2 regions of the Paenibacillus baimaensis genome follow, and region 1 is predicted to be linked to the other one. Evidence: riboswitches for the same ligand, from Rfam matches in the RefSeq annotation. Region 1 holds a riboswitch; the other holds the start of a gene.
What was found. A riboswitch is a leader RNA that binds a small molecule or an ion and turns the genes downstream of it on or off. The one in region 1 is predicted to bind ZMP and ZTP.

Region 1 (6,932 bases):
TCAGGTGGCAGGGAGATGTTCTCATTCGTAAATTACGGCTCCCCACTTCCGAATGATCCGCTCAATAAGCTGACAGTTGATAAGCAGTTTGAATTACGACTTGGACGCTCCCTCTTCGTCAGCTCGATCAACAACCATTCCTTCCACGAGATTCCACCGATGAATGTGAAGGAAGGGGATCGTGTACTCATTACAATCACTAATGAGGGGGGAGGGGATCATCCGTTCCATATACATGGGCATACGTTCCGGGTATGGAGCAAAAACGGTGTTCTTTTAAAGGGCAGCCCTGTCTACTTGGATACACTCCTGACAAAAAAGGGAGAAACGTATGAAGTGTACCTTGTCGCGGACAATCCGGGCTTGTGGATGGCGCACTGCCATAATCTCCAGCATGCCTCAATGGGGATGAGCATGATGCTGAACTACGAGGGAATTACAACGCCTTTTCGGGTAGGAACCAATTCAGGTAATCTTCCCGACCTATAATATCAACATCTAATAAAAAAATTAGGAGTGATCGCAATGCGTAAAGCAATGGTTGTAAGAGCAGGCCGCGCAATAGGAAACGTTCTGGTTGAGGGATTAATAAAAGTAGGTATGGATGTCATCGCTTATTCAGGGTCACAACACAAGCTGTCCCGTATGAAAGAAGCTTTCGATCATTCCCCGCGTTTGCTTACGGCGCAAGGAGATGTTCGAAATGCAGACGAAATGCTTGTTGCTGCAGACGGAGTCGACGTTATTTACTGCGGCATATATTTGACTTATGATGAGAATGCAGAAAAGGTACAACAGATGCTCAAAGCAATCGAGACAGTCTCTTCCCGAACAGGTGCCAAAGTTGTTATCATAGAAGGTGTTTATCGTCCCTCAGGGCAGAATAAACTGCTGCTGGCCAATTTCGATCAACGTTATTTACATCTGAATAGTCCTGAGCTGTATGGGGCGGGAGCTTCCAATACGATCTTTCATTATTCACTCAAGAAAATCGCAAAAGGGCAAAAGGTGAAGGTTCTAGGTAACCCCTCTGTTAAACGGGAGTATCTGTATCTCAATGATGCCGCACAATATGCGGTGGAGCTTGCTTTAAAGGAATCTTCTTATGGTAAGACTTGGCGTCTACGCGGCGGCTCGACCGTTTCTACAGAAGCGTTGCTAACCATAGCTGCTTCTACCGTTAATATCGCGCCCCGGTTCGAACTCATCAGCGATTGGAAACTGCGCCTGCTTCGAGCGTATGAGCCGAGATCAAGAGCATTACTAGATCGCTATGAAAGTAACGATTGGAATCTTCAAGAATACGAACTCGAATATATTGGAAGCGGTCAGGTTACTACTCATGAAGCTGCTATAGCTGAAACAATAAACGGTATTATGGCGAGGTAATATCAGTCCACGATGCAAAAAGGATTAATAATCAGTACTACTGGAATCATCGTTCTCGTTTTAATCGTCTATAGTCTTTTGGACTAAGTTACAGCACAAAAAAGGAGGTTCGATTGATGGATGCACAAAACAAAAAAACTTGATTATCAGCATTGTCGTAGTGGTAGTCGTGTGGGACTAATTGATATTGATTAATCAATAAATATGAATTCATATTTATTGGAAAAAAACCGATATATAAACAATATCAATTTAAAGAAGGAGTATTTTTGTAATGAATATGAAAAAACTATTATCTACAATGTTAGCTCTAGTTATTTTTATTAGCATGTTCCTAATTCATTCTCAATCCGTCTCAGCAGAACCATCAAATGATAGCGGTTATTCGGACGGTACTTTCAAACCGGATACTCTCATAACGGAAGAAGAGTTTTTAACCATGGTTGTACGAGCGCTTAATCTTCCGATCCGTACACAACCATCCGATGCCTCGTTGTTTCTTCCTTACTACGATGCAGCCAGGAATGATGGAATCTATTATGATGATTATCGAAGTGATTGGTCAAGTCCCATTATTCGCGGAGATGCTGCGCAAACCTTGGTCAGAGCAACCCAAGCCGCTGAAAAAAATCGAATGCTTGCCAGGGAACGATCTCAGCAGGAAATTATGAGGATGAAGCCTGATGAGTTAAAAACTCTTCAGAACCTTCCGAATTTTAGAGGGATGGCTATCGGGAATATAAATGATGTCAAGGAGGTTCCCCAGTTAATTAAAGAACTGCGAATGTATCAGAATGATTTAATTGCGAAGTTCAAGGCCAATAAAACGGAAGGGACCTACTGCATTGTCGAAAAGGATAAGTCTCAAACCTGCTACTTACGTTCTGAGGCTGTTTACGGACAGGCGGTTGCGAAGTACATAGAGTTTCTACAATCTATTGTTCTGGAAGTGGAAGAAGCCGAAAAGAAGTACACTTACAATAAAATAGTATTTGAAGCTGCTAAGCGTGGCTTACTTACCGGGGTAGATGCGGAAGGCGAGCTTGCCCTTAGCTCTCCCCTGACCCGTGAACAAGCAGTAGTAAGTATTGGTCGAATGCTCGCATTTAATCAAGGAGAAATTCTTCCTGTTGATAAGCATGCGATGTCGAGAGCTGAAGTGTTATGGCATGGGACAAATGTATTTACGATGTGGCCCAGATATTTTCCCGAAAAGTTTATAGACTCTATTGATATCCATAAAGGCAAGTGGGATTCGGCAGACGGCATATATCATGAACAATTATTGGAGTTTATCGTTGTAGATGTAGAGGACCCTTATGATCCATTCAGGTCTGAAACCGAAGGGATGCTGTTCGATCGGAAGGTTTACGATTCAAACGAGAATCGATATAAATTACAAAAGATATCAGCTCCGCTTCAATCTTATATTTCCTATTCCAAAGTAAAACAAGAACTAACAGAACCGTATCCATGGTTGTATAACTCTGATGGAGGTAAGGCGCATATCAGTATCAGCCCCATTGATGAGAGCAGTAAAACTAATGAAGGTATCGTGTTTAACAAATCGGATAGCTATATCCCACAGGAAAGCGATGATCACATCGTATATAGCAAAAGCCAAAACGGACAAAATGAACAAGATCTTAATATAAAAAGAGGTTATAACCCTTTCAAAACAGTTCTTCAAGCTGGAGAGACTTATTACTGGGTTGCCGGACAATTGCACCCTAAAGGCGATATGAGCGCAGGCATTATATCCTATATTACCTATATGCCAAACAGCTACTATCGGCAACAAATCTATGGAAAAAACGGTGGGAATGCGAGTGTAACATTAATAAGTGCCAAGCCTAACTTTGAGGTACATAACGAGAGATAAATTGAATTAGTATTACATAATTAACACCAAGAAACATAATTTATCGTTGAAATATTCAAATGCTTCTGATATAAATGATTTAGGAATAATTTGGTATGTGTCACTGGCGTAACGTAGGTAACTACGAGGGAGCACATATTTCATAAGCCGTACGCCTGGGCAAAGTATTTGATCTTAGATCAGATGCTTTTTTATTTCAAATTATGAAAGGTCAGGTGCTTAGGGATGAAGATGGCCTACATTCTGTTTGACAAGATGACAACGTTAGATTTTGTTGGTTTTTACGAAGCGGTATCTTGGTTAAGCATTCTAAAAGCCAAAGAGGGAGTAACGTGGGATCTCTGTTCGAACAAAGAGGAAATTACTGACGATCGGGGTATGACGATTAAAATCAAGCATGTTAACCCAGATTTATCTGATTATGATTTGATATTTATTCCTGGTGGTATGCCCACTAGAGAACTGCAATATGATACAGAATTCGTTTCATGGATCCAAAGTGCACGCGATGTACAGTACAAAGTATCTGTCTGTACTGGTGCATTGCTTTTAGGGGCCGCAGGGTTCTTACATGGGAAAATGGCTACAACGAACCCTTCTGCCTACGAATTGTTGACTCCTTATTGCTCACAGGTTATTAAAGCCCGCATAGTACGGGACGGGGATACTTTTACGGGTGGCGGTGTTTCAGCTTCTATTGATTTAGGCTTATACCTTGTTGAATCTTTAACAAATGCGGATATGACGAAAAAGGTTCAAAAGCTGATGGACTATCCGTACTATCGATCAGGAAACTTATCTAATATTTACATGCCTAACGAATAAAACGCATAGTAAATTTTCCATATACTAGGCCGCAGCTTATTGAAGCCACTGGCAGGAGAGTTTACAAAGCTTATTATAATAGGGCTTATAAGTATTTAAAGTTTCATAAGGAAAAGAGCAATCTACATTATAAACTTGTGGGTTGCTCTTTTCTATTACGAATGTCGATCGAAGGTTACGAATTGTGATCCATTAAGCATTCAAATAAGTACAGAACGGTAAAATAAGAGATAACAATAAATAGCCGACTGTAATCGAGAAAAATACCACTTTATCGAACACCATCGATAATTCCGGTTTCTCTTGTCTTTTATAAAAGTTATAGGACAAAATGGATGCTACCACAATTAAAAAGACCGAAATCAATGACGATAACGTAAGGACATCCAAGAGTCCAAAGGTGCCTCCGTTTGCTGGAACGAGGGAATTTACAACATATGCGTTGGCAACTACGCCAAAGAATGAAGCGCCACCTAAGCCTGTTCGTGCATCGATAAGATCCGGTTTTGTCCATAATACTATTAAACCCAGAGCAACTGATAATAAGTACGGAAAAAATATTTTGAAATAAAAGCTCCAGTCGATTCTATTCATTGAAATAGCTATCGCATATTGAGAGAATACCCGGTTTAAGCCGTTTGCATTGGGCGAACTAAAGGTGGATTTATACTCATGTGGTTTAACCACATTCTGAAAATTAGTGACACGATAACCGGGAATTTTCACTCTGGAGCTGATGGCTGAGTTGTCATCCACAACATAGTTTAATGCTCCTCCATCATTTTTCTTATCTTCAATATAGATATTAAGCATATGATCTTCAAGTGAGAAACGCGTAGTATCGAAAACCTTATCTAAAGTAACGGTAATTTTATAGCGCTGGTAATTATTACCATTATCTAAATAGTGCTCGCTTGAAAGTTCCTTTGAATCCATTTTTCCACCTATAACCTGAAAGGTTTCACCCGGATTCAGATCTTTATTACCCAGCCATGAGAACCAGATGTAGAGATCGGCAGAAAATGTCGAATCTGCAATAGAAACATTATGTATGTTCTCCAGGTAAGAACCAACCTTAACCTCATTAAAGTTAGGTTTTTGAGGAGGATATTTAACCTCTACCTTAGTGATATCCATACGGTTTTTGTGATCCAAAAACGATTGTTCTCGTGCGTTTGACATAAATAAACCGAAATAAACGGTAAAAGCTACGTATATGGCCAGAATAACAATAGCACATAGGATCAATCCTGTTTTCTGTTTTTTTGTGATTTTCATTAGTTTTTCTTGCACGATACCACAACCTCCCCAAGTTTGTTCGCATTTTCTATATTAATTAACTGATTTATATTTCCGTTCATTACGTTCATTTCGTTCTTCCAATAACAAATATTTCAACTCCCGAACCTCGTCCCGCAGCTGTTGAATTTCCGATGTGTCTTCCTTAATATCATGCACGTCCTTTTCGATACCGGCTATATCTTCCTCGACATCTGCAGGAATATTGGCTGCATTATTAACAATCTCACCGACTACCAGATTCAGCATAACGAAGACGGCAAGAAAGATGAACGTAACAAAATAAACGAGGGAAAGTGGACTGTTCTCCGCAATAGGCCGATAAATGTTAGCCCAGTCATCGAAAGTAGCGATTTGGAACAGGGTAATCAGCGACGCAGACAGATCTCCAAAATAAACCGGCGATAATTCCGCGAAGAAGGTGGCGCCGACAACTCCATAAATATAAAAGACAATAATCATCAATAAGGAGATACTTCCAATAGTAGGAATCGCCATAAACAAGGATGTAATGATTCGACGCAGCGAATGGATAGAGGAGATCGTCTTCAGGATCCGGAGTACCCTTAATATTCGTAATACACTGACAAATTGAGATTGCATGAAGGCGATACTGGCCGCGACAACTATAAAATCAAATAAGTTCCATCCATCTTTGAAATATTTTCTTCGGTGCACAATCACTTTTAAGATAACCTCCAAAGTGAATATCCCTAAAAATATTAAATCAAATTTTTCAAAAAGAGATTCATATGCACTATTAATGGAAGGATAAGTCTGCAATCCGATAACAATGGCGTTTAAGAAAACACAGAGCAAAATAAAGTTGGTGAACAACTTGCTTTGAACGAACATTTTGAGACCTGATGATTGGTGTTCTGAAACCATGAGTTATGTGAACCCTCTTTTCTTATAAATGTAGTGAGCTTTTAATAAAAAGTAATATTTTTCATTACTATACTAGTCAAGCTAGTGCGAAAACGCATGTAACTAAAGTTATAAGAAATGTTAATTAATTGTAAAGGAGGGTAAATAGGTCCGAATTCCTATTTCAGTCATCTATTTTGCTGTGTTATTACGGATCACTCACCGAAGAATGAGGAGAAAAAGCAGGAAAAGAAGCTTTTGGGGCGAACAGGGATATCTAGTGAAGGGCAGGCAGGTAGAGTAGCCGCCAGTAAAGATCATTTTCGATTCAGAGGAGGAATTCAGTGCCCTTAGGAGTAAGATCCATGATCTTGAGAGGTCAACTCTGAATTTGAGTTAAATATACCTTTAATCTGAAGTGAGAGAGATGAGAATGTAAATTATGCGTAAATCCATGAAGTATTTGATTGCATATTATATGCTCTTTGTCATTTTGTTCTTTCCTCTGTGTTATCTATATAATCAGATTGATTACTTCATCCTTAAAACTCAATTAAAAAGGGCAGTAGTCGTTCTATTAGAAAGTAACTGTAAAGAAAGAGTCAATGTTCTACATGTAGAGATAAAAAATGAATGGTTTGCTGGGACAGTATGGAAAGCAGAAACTGAC
Region 2 (6,932 bases), on a different contig from region 1:
AAAGCAGCTGCACGCCATGGATTATCATTACGGTTTGGCTGTTTCATATACACCCTCCTGAGAATCCTCACTTATTGTAACGAAGCAACGTCGGGTTTGTCAATTGTCTTTCTCTCTAAATAACTGTGGATGAAATTCTTAAAAATGCTGTTATATCAACGTTTTTAGCAATTCCAAACCAAACAGTACTACTGCACGCTCTGACGTTTGTCATAGGATTGTCACGGTTGGAATGACTCCGGTCTTGCTGTAGCATGTCCAAAATGGTAAAGGATGGCTTGCACGATCCGTTCCGATGCTTTTCCATCGCCGTAGGGGTTGGCAGCCTGACTCATTTTTTCATACAATACCGGATCTGTCAGCAATGCACGGGTTCGATTATACACATGCTCTTCGTCGGTTCCGACAAGCTCCAGCGTTCCTGCATCAATACCTTCCGGCCGCTCTGTTGTTTCACGTAGAACTAAAACTGGCACTCCATACGAAGGAGCTTCCTCCTGCAACCCACCGGAATCAGTCAAAATCATGTGGGTATGCGGATATAAATTGTGCAGCTCCAGTACATCTAGCGGATCTACGAGCTTGATACGCGGATGATCACCCAGCATTTCGTAGGCCGGCTCTCTTACAGCTGGACTCGGGTGAACTGGATACACGATGGCAATATCGTCAAACTCATCAGCAATCCGACGCACGGCACGGAAAATTTGCCGATGTGGCTCACCTTGTGCTTCGCGGCGATGCGCGGTCATCAGGATCAGACGCTTACCTGCTGCCCAATCCAGTACATTGTGGGTAAAGTCATTCTGCACCGTATACTGGAACACATCTGTCACCGTATTTCCTGTTACGAAGATTGTTGCCTCTGACTTATTCTCTTTGCGCAGGTTGTCGGCAGATAACTGGGTCGGAGCAAAATGCAGATCGGATAATACGCCGGTCAGTTGGCGATTCATTTCTTCCGGATACGGTGACATTTTGTTCCAGGTACGCAAACCTGCTTCCACATGACCCACCTGGATCTGCTGTAAGAAAGCCGCATAGCTGGCCAGGAATGTCGTTAACGTGTCTCCGTGTACGAGCACCAGGTCCGGCTTTTCTTCGCGGAATACCGGGTCCAGCCCTTGAAGCACCCGTACGGTCACTTCGTTCAATGTTTGACGATCCTTCATGACATCTAAATCATGGTCAGGTGTAATATGGAATGTTTCCAGAACCTGATCCAGCAATTCCCTATGTTGTGCGGTAACGCATACACGTGAGTCGATAAATTCAGAATGCTTTTGAAGCTCAAGTACCAGCGGCGCCATCTTGATGGCTTCCGGCCGGGTTCCGAAAATCGTTATTACTTTGGTTTTACCCATGGACGGCTGTCCCCCTATGTACATTTTCTGTTATAGATTCATCTGCTTGCTGATTTTTATTTCGTACCGAACAGACGATCACCTGCATCTCCCAGTCCGGGAACGATGTAACCGTGGTCATTCAAATAGTCGTCAATAGCTGCTACATATATATCCACATCGGGATGCGTTTGCTGTACAGCGTGAATACCCTCGGGCGCCGCAATGAGGCACATCAGCTTGATCTGCGAGCAGCCTCTGCTCTTCAGCGCCGTTATAGCTGCATTCGCAGAACCTCCGGTTGCCAGCATCGGGTCTATCACGATCAATTCCCGTTCCTGTACATCGGTAGGCAGCTTTACATAATACTCAACAGGCTCAAGTGTCTCTGGATCACGGTACAAGCCGATATGACCTACCTTGGCTGCGGGTACTAATCTCAGAATACCATCTACCATGCCAAGTCCTGCACGCAAAATCGGGATAAGTCCCAGCATTCTGCCCGAAATCACTTTGCAATCCGTCGTGGTCACTGGTGTTTTGACTTGCACGGTTTCAAGCGGAATGTCTCTTGTAATTTCGTACGCCATCAGTGTCGATACTTCATCTACCAATTCGCGAAAATCTTTGGTTAGTGTGGATTCATCCCGTATGTACGTAAGCTTATGCTGGATCAACGGATGATCACACACAAATAATTTTCCCATAAACAATTCCCCTTTACGCCAAATCTCGTCTATTATACCACACCTGTGAGATGTTATCCCAACAAGTTTCGCGCATTGACGACAGACTCAGCGACTGTCAGGCTCCAGCGTAAAAAGGCGGGCTGGACGCAATGAATGTACCGTTCCTATTCATGTACGAACTCATAGAAGCCAATGCGAAGAGCGTTCATGGCGTGTCAATCGCTGCTCAGTTTCGGAGTGGTCCCAGGCCGTTTCCTGAAATCATGAAGAGGCCGGAGATCTCTACATCATCTCCAGCCTCTTGGCTATGGTCTATAGATCGCACTCGTTAGTTGAGGAGGCGAGCCTGATAATCAGGTATTAGTAGGACAGGCCCGGATACAAAGGGAACTGTGCAGTCAAATCTTTAACCATACCGCGGACTTTGTCATGTACAGCAGCATCAGTTGGATTTTTCAAAGTCAAGGCAATGATCTTGGCAATAGTTTTCATTGCTTCTTCATCCATACCGCGGGAAGTTGCAGCCGGAGTACCAACACGAACACCACTGGTTACCATCGGCTTGGCTGGATCGAAAGGAATCGCATTTTTATTAACCGTAACCCCAACTTCATCCAGCAAGTGCTCAGCTTCTTTACCGCTGATGCTCGTGTTGCGCAGGTCGATCAGCATCAAATGGTTATCGGTACCACCGGATACAAGATCGATACCTTCGGAAATTAGAGCTTCCGCTAATGCTTTGGCATTGTTGACAACCTTTTGTGCGTAAGTTTTGAATTCCGGCTGCAAAGCTTCGCCAAAGGATACAGCCTTAGCAGCAATAATATGCATCAAAGGACCACCTTGGGTACCAGGAAATACAGCTTTATCGATGGCAGCAGCCCATGGTTTACGGCACAAGATCATACCGCCGCGAGGACCACGAAGTGTTTTATGGGTAGTCGTCGTTACAAAGTGTGCATGTGGAACCGGGTTTGGATGCAGACCAGCCGCTACCAGACCAGCGATATGTGCCATATCAACAAAGAGCAATGCGCCTACATCATTAGCGATCGACGCCAGAGCTTCAAAATCAATCGTACGTGGATATGCGCTGGCACCAGCTACGATCATACGAGGCTTATGTTTGAATGCCGCTTTGCGCACATCATTATAATCGATACGGGAGTCGCTTTCGCTAACACCGTAGGAAACGAAGTTGTATAAAATACCGGATGCATTAACCGGGCTGCCGTGGGTCAAGTGACCACCGTGAGCCAAGCTCATGCCCAATACCGTATCTCCAGGCTGTAGAGCTGCCAAGTAAACAGCCATGTTGGCTTGAGCGCCGGAATGCGGCTGTACGTTGGCATGCTCGGCTCCAAATAATTCCTTGGCACGATCACGAGCGATGTCCTCTACAATGTCTACATACTCACAACCACCATAATAACGTCTGCCAGGGTAGCCTTCAGCGTATTTATTGGTCAGTACCGTACCCATTGCTTGCAGTACCGCCTCGCTGACGAAGTTTTCCGATGCGATCAATTCGATTTTGTCACGTTGACGACCGATTTCAAGATTCATAGCCTCCACGATTTTGGGGTCCTGCTTACGTAATTGTTCCATAATAAAATCCTCCTTTAGATTTTCGCAGAAAACTTACTTCGTAAGCTTCTACATTATAGTTAATTGGGTTTAATCACAAAATCCGTTGTCAGCAGAACTCTCATCTACCACATATACAGCCCGAGCACCACCAATGAGCTTCGGACGGGTATAGGCCATTTGCACCGAGGCATGGCCAATGATCCGGATCGAGGGACGCAGCGGTATCGCGACCGGCTTCAGATGCATCCCGATCAGCGTTCCGCCGATATCTATGCCTGCATGGGCCGACACGGCTTCAACGAGACAGGCCTGCTGCAAATGCTTGTAGGCATATGAAGCCATAGAGCCGCCTGCACGCGGAACGGGAATCGCCGACACCGGCTCCAGCCGGTAAGCCAGCATCGCTGCACGCTCCATGACTAACGCCCGATTCAAATGCTCACAGCATTGAAATACCGGGTAAAAACCCGCCTCGACGCGAACGGCTTCAATCGCAGCGAAGATAGGCTGGGCAGCCGTTTCTGTGCCTGAAGTACCAATGTGATGACCCATCACCTCGCTCGTACTCGTCCCGATCACAAGCAGCTGTCCTGTCTGGATATTACCTGCCTGTACCAGCTCACGCAGCACTTGTTCTACCTGTGACTGAATGTCCATACCCCGTTGCCTCCTTCGTCAAGCTGTACGAATGATTACGATTGAGGAGTGACTTTGTCTTCCAATTCCATTACTTTGTGAATGCGGTTCACGTGACGTTCACCGTTGGAAAACTCGGTTTCGAGCCAAACCTTCACAATGGATTCAGCCAGTCCCGGTCCGACAATACGTTCCCCCATTGCCAGTACGTTGGAATCATTGTGCTGACGGGTCATTTGGGCCGAAAACAGATCGTGTACAAGCGCACAGCGAATGCCGGCGATTTTGTTAGCTGCAATCGTCATTCCAATTCCCGTCCCACAAAGCAAGATCCCTCTGTCGGCCGTTCCTGCGGCAACCTTATTGCAAACCTCGATCGCATAATCCGAATAATCCACGGAATCCGTGCTATGACAGCCTACGTCTGTCACATCATGGCCCAAAGATTGCACAAGCTTAATAATTCCATCCTTCAACTGAACGCCTGCATGATCAGAGCCTATTACTATCTTCATTTGATGCGCCTCCTGACAAGTTTTCTGGACACTATCGTATGATGAGTTTGATTGTCATCCAATTTGTCCATTATACCGTAATGCGTACAGAAAAATGAAATCAAATATGGTGAATCCTAAACGAAAAAAGAGCATACTGCATGCCACTATCAGCACTGCAATGCTCTTTGCCCAGGCGACCGGCCGTATGCCCCGATGCTCCATTGTGGTAAGCCCCACTCGTCGCCAGTTACATCAGGTCCTGCTTCTTATTCTTATCATAACGGAAATGATCAAGGCTGTAAAGCCGTAAAAAAACCTATTTCCTTGAACTTTTTTTCAAAAAATCTCACGCTTTAAGACGTCGTACCAACCGATGCAGGCATTCCTCGATTTCTGCTGCGCACTGTCTGTATAGCGATAAAGATCCGCCGAACGGGTCGGCAATATCATAGTCGGGCAAAGACTGCTCCAGTTGTCTCACTCTCGCTCGTTCCTCCATCGTCACCTGCTGGGATAAAGACTGCTTGAACTGAAGCTCAGCAATCAACGCAGCCAACTCGTCCATACGCGCTTTAGCGGAAGGATCATCACTCACAAATTCTTTGAGTGTGTGCATCTTGTCTACGAATGCCGGGAAACGCTGGATCGCTTGCTGCTTGTGACTCGTGGTCATGGTGAGCACCACATCTGCCCAATCCAGCAAAGATCCTGTTAATGAGGAAGAGCTAATCGCCTGCAAAGCATCTTTTTCCCGCAATATAACTGCTGCATTAGTGGAAACAGGATAGCCATCACCCGCTGAGGTCCCGGCCGAACGGACTTCTATGTGATTCATCCCCTGCTCTTTCAACATCGCGCGAAGCATACCTTCTGCCATCGGACTGCGGCACGTATTCCCGGTACACACAAACAATATTCGGTTCATTAGAAATCCCCGCCTTTCTCCTCTATGATGATTGGCTGTTGAGCCCTATTCCTATTGTACCTCAAAACGACGTAAAAATGGATATGTAGCTGTAGCCCTGAATCCGATTCATAATAAAAAGCGTGCACCGAATGCCAGCAGAATGACTCCACCTACGGCTTCCCCGTACTCTCCGACCCAACGTCCCGCTTTACGGCCAAGCATCAATCCGGTAATGGACATGACTCCACCTACCGTACCGAACATCAGTACCGTCAGCGCACGGTCACCGGCAAACATGCCCAGCGATACGCCGACGGAGAATGAATCGATGCTGACACTAATCGCAAACAGCAGCATGCCCAGAAAGGTTTTATGATCAACGGATTTCGCCGCCTCCCCTTTCAAGGAATTGTAGATCATATGTATACCAAGAATCACAAGCAGGATGCCTCCTGCTATCGTCGCTACTCCACCTAATAACGAACCCATATAGCTGCCCATAAACATACCCGCAAGCGGCATGACCATATGGAATACCGCAATCATCAGGCTCAGCTTGAGGATATCCCACTTTCGAATGCCCTTCATCCCGATTCCGATACCCAGCGATAACGCATCCAGACCTAAGGCTACTGCCATGACCAGTATGGTTATGAATTGCCCCACCATCAGTGGTGACGCCCAGTCCATCTCCTGTCGACCCCCTGTCCTGTTCTTCATCAACATATGCGGACAAGTAGAGAATCATGACTGGGTTTGGACTTATGGCTGCTGCTACACGTGGATAATACGGTTGGCTGCCGCTTTGCGCAGCCGGTTCATAATAGCGGCCCCGATACCCGATTCGGGGCAGGCTTCGGCTACGATGAAGTCCGCGCCGGCTTCATCGAATTGGCGCAGCGCGGCGTACAGCCCGTGCGCAACGGATTCAAGGTCGCCCAGGCTTCCGCAGGCGACAACCGTATCCGCGCGCAGTGCATCGGCGTGCTCACGATAAGTGAGTACGCCTGTACGCTCTCCGCGTGCGTGGGCTTGGTCGAGCTCGCGCTGGAGGCGAGCGAGCACCTGTTCAGGAGCGCTGCCCTGAACGAGGGTCATCGCACCGCGAGGCGCGTAGTGCGCGTACTTCATCCCAGGGGCGCGTGGCGCTAAGGATGAATCCGGGTGTACAGAGGCTTCGCGCACCTCGATGCCAGGCAGCGCCATAATCAATTGCTCAGCCGATACACCACCTGGCCGCAAAATATGAAGCACGCCTCCTCCATCCCCG

Region 2: another riboswitch for ZMP and ZTP. It lies ahead of rpiB (ribose 5-phosphate isomerase B); the one in region 1 lies ahead of OB236_RS22710 (DJ-1/PfpI family protein).

What each region holds. Positions count from the first base shown of each region.
Region 1 covers NZ_JAOQIO010000089.1:26,395-33,326, forward strand. Annotated here, with positions in the region: gene OB236_RS22695 (multicopper oxidase family protein) at 1-489, shown strand, start outside; gene OB236_RS22700 (NAD-dependent epimerase/dehydratase family protein) at 526-1,389, shown strand; gene OB236_RS22705 (S-layer homology domain-containing protein) at 1,664-3,271, shown strand; ZMP/ZTP riboswitch at 3,361-3,439, shown strand; gene OB236_RS22710 (DJ-1/PfpI family protein) at 3,497-4,096, shown strand; gene OB236_RS22715 (hypothetical protein) at 4,289-5,389, opposite strand; gene OB236_RS22720 (ion transporter) at 5,429-6,283, opposite strand; gene OB236_RS22725 (hypothetical protein) at 6,705-6,932, shown strand, end outside.
Region 2 covers NZ_JAOQIO010000036.1:129,225-136,156, forward strand. Annotated here, with positions in the region: gene OB236_RS12710 (AtpZ/AtpI family protein) at 1-47, opposite strand, end outside; gene wecB (non-hydrolyzing UDP-N-acetylglucosamine 2-epimerase) at 222-1,364, opposite strand; gene upp (uracil phosphoribosyltransferase) at 1,421-2,050, opposite strand; gene glyA (serine hydroxymethyltransferase) at 2,393-3,640, opposite strand; gene OB236_RS12730 (TIGR01440 family protein) at 3,710-4,279, opposite strand; gene rpiB (ribose 5-phosphate isomerase B) at 4,315-4,773, opposite strand; ZMP/ZTP riboswitch at 4,936-5,016, opposite strand; gene OB236_RS12740 (low molecular weight protein arginine phosphatase) at 5,102-5,680, opposite strand; gene OB236_RS12745 (manganese efflux pump MntP) at 5,789-6,352, opposite strand; gene OB236_RS12750 (L-threonylcarbamoyladenylate synthase) at 6,437-6,932, opposite strand, start outside.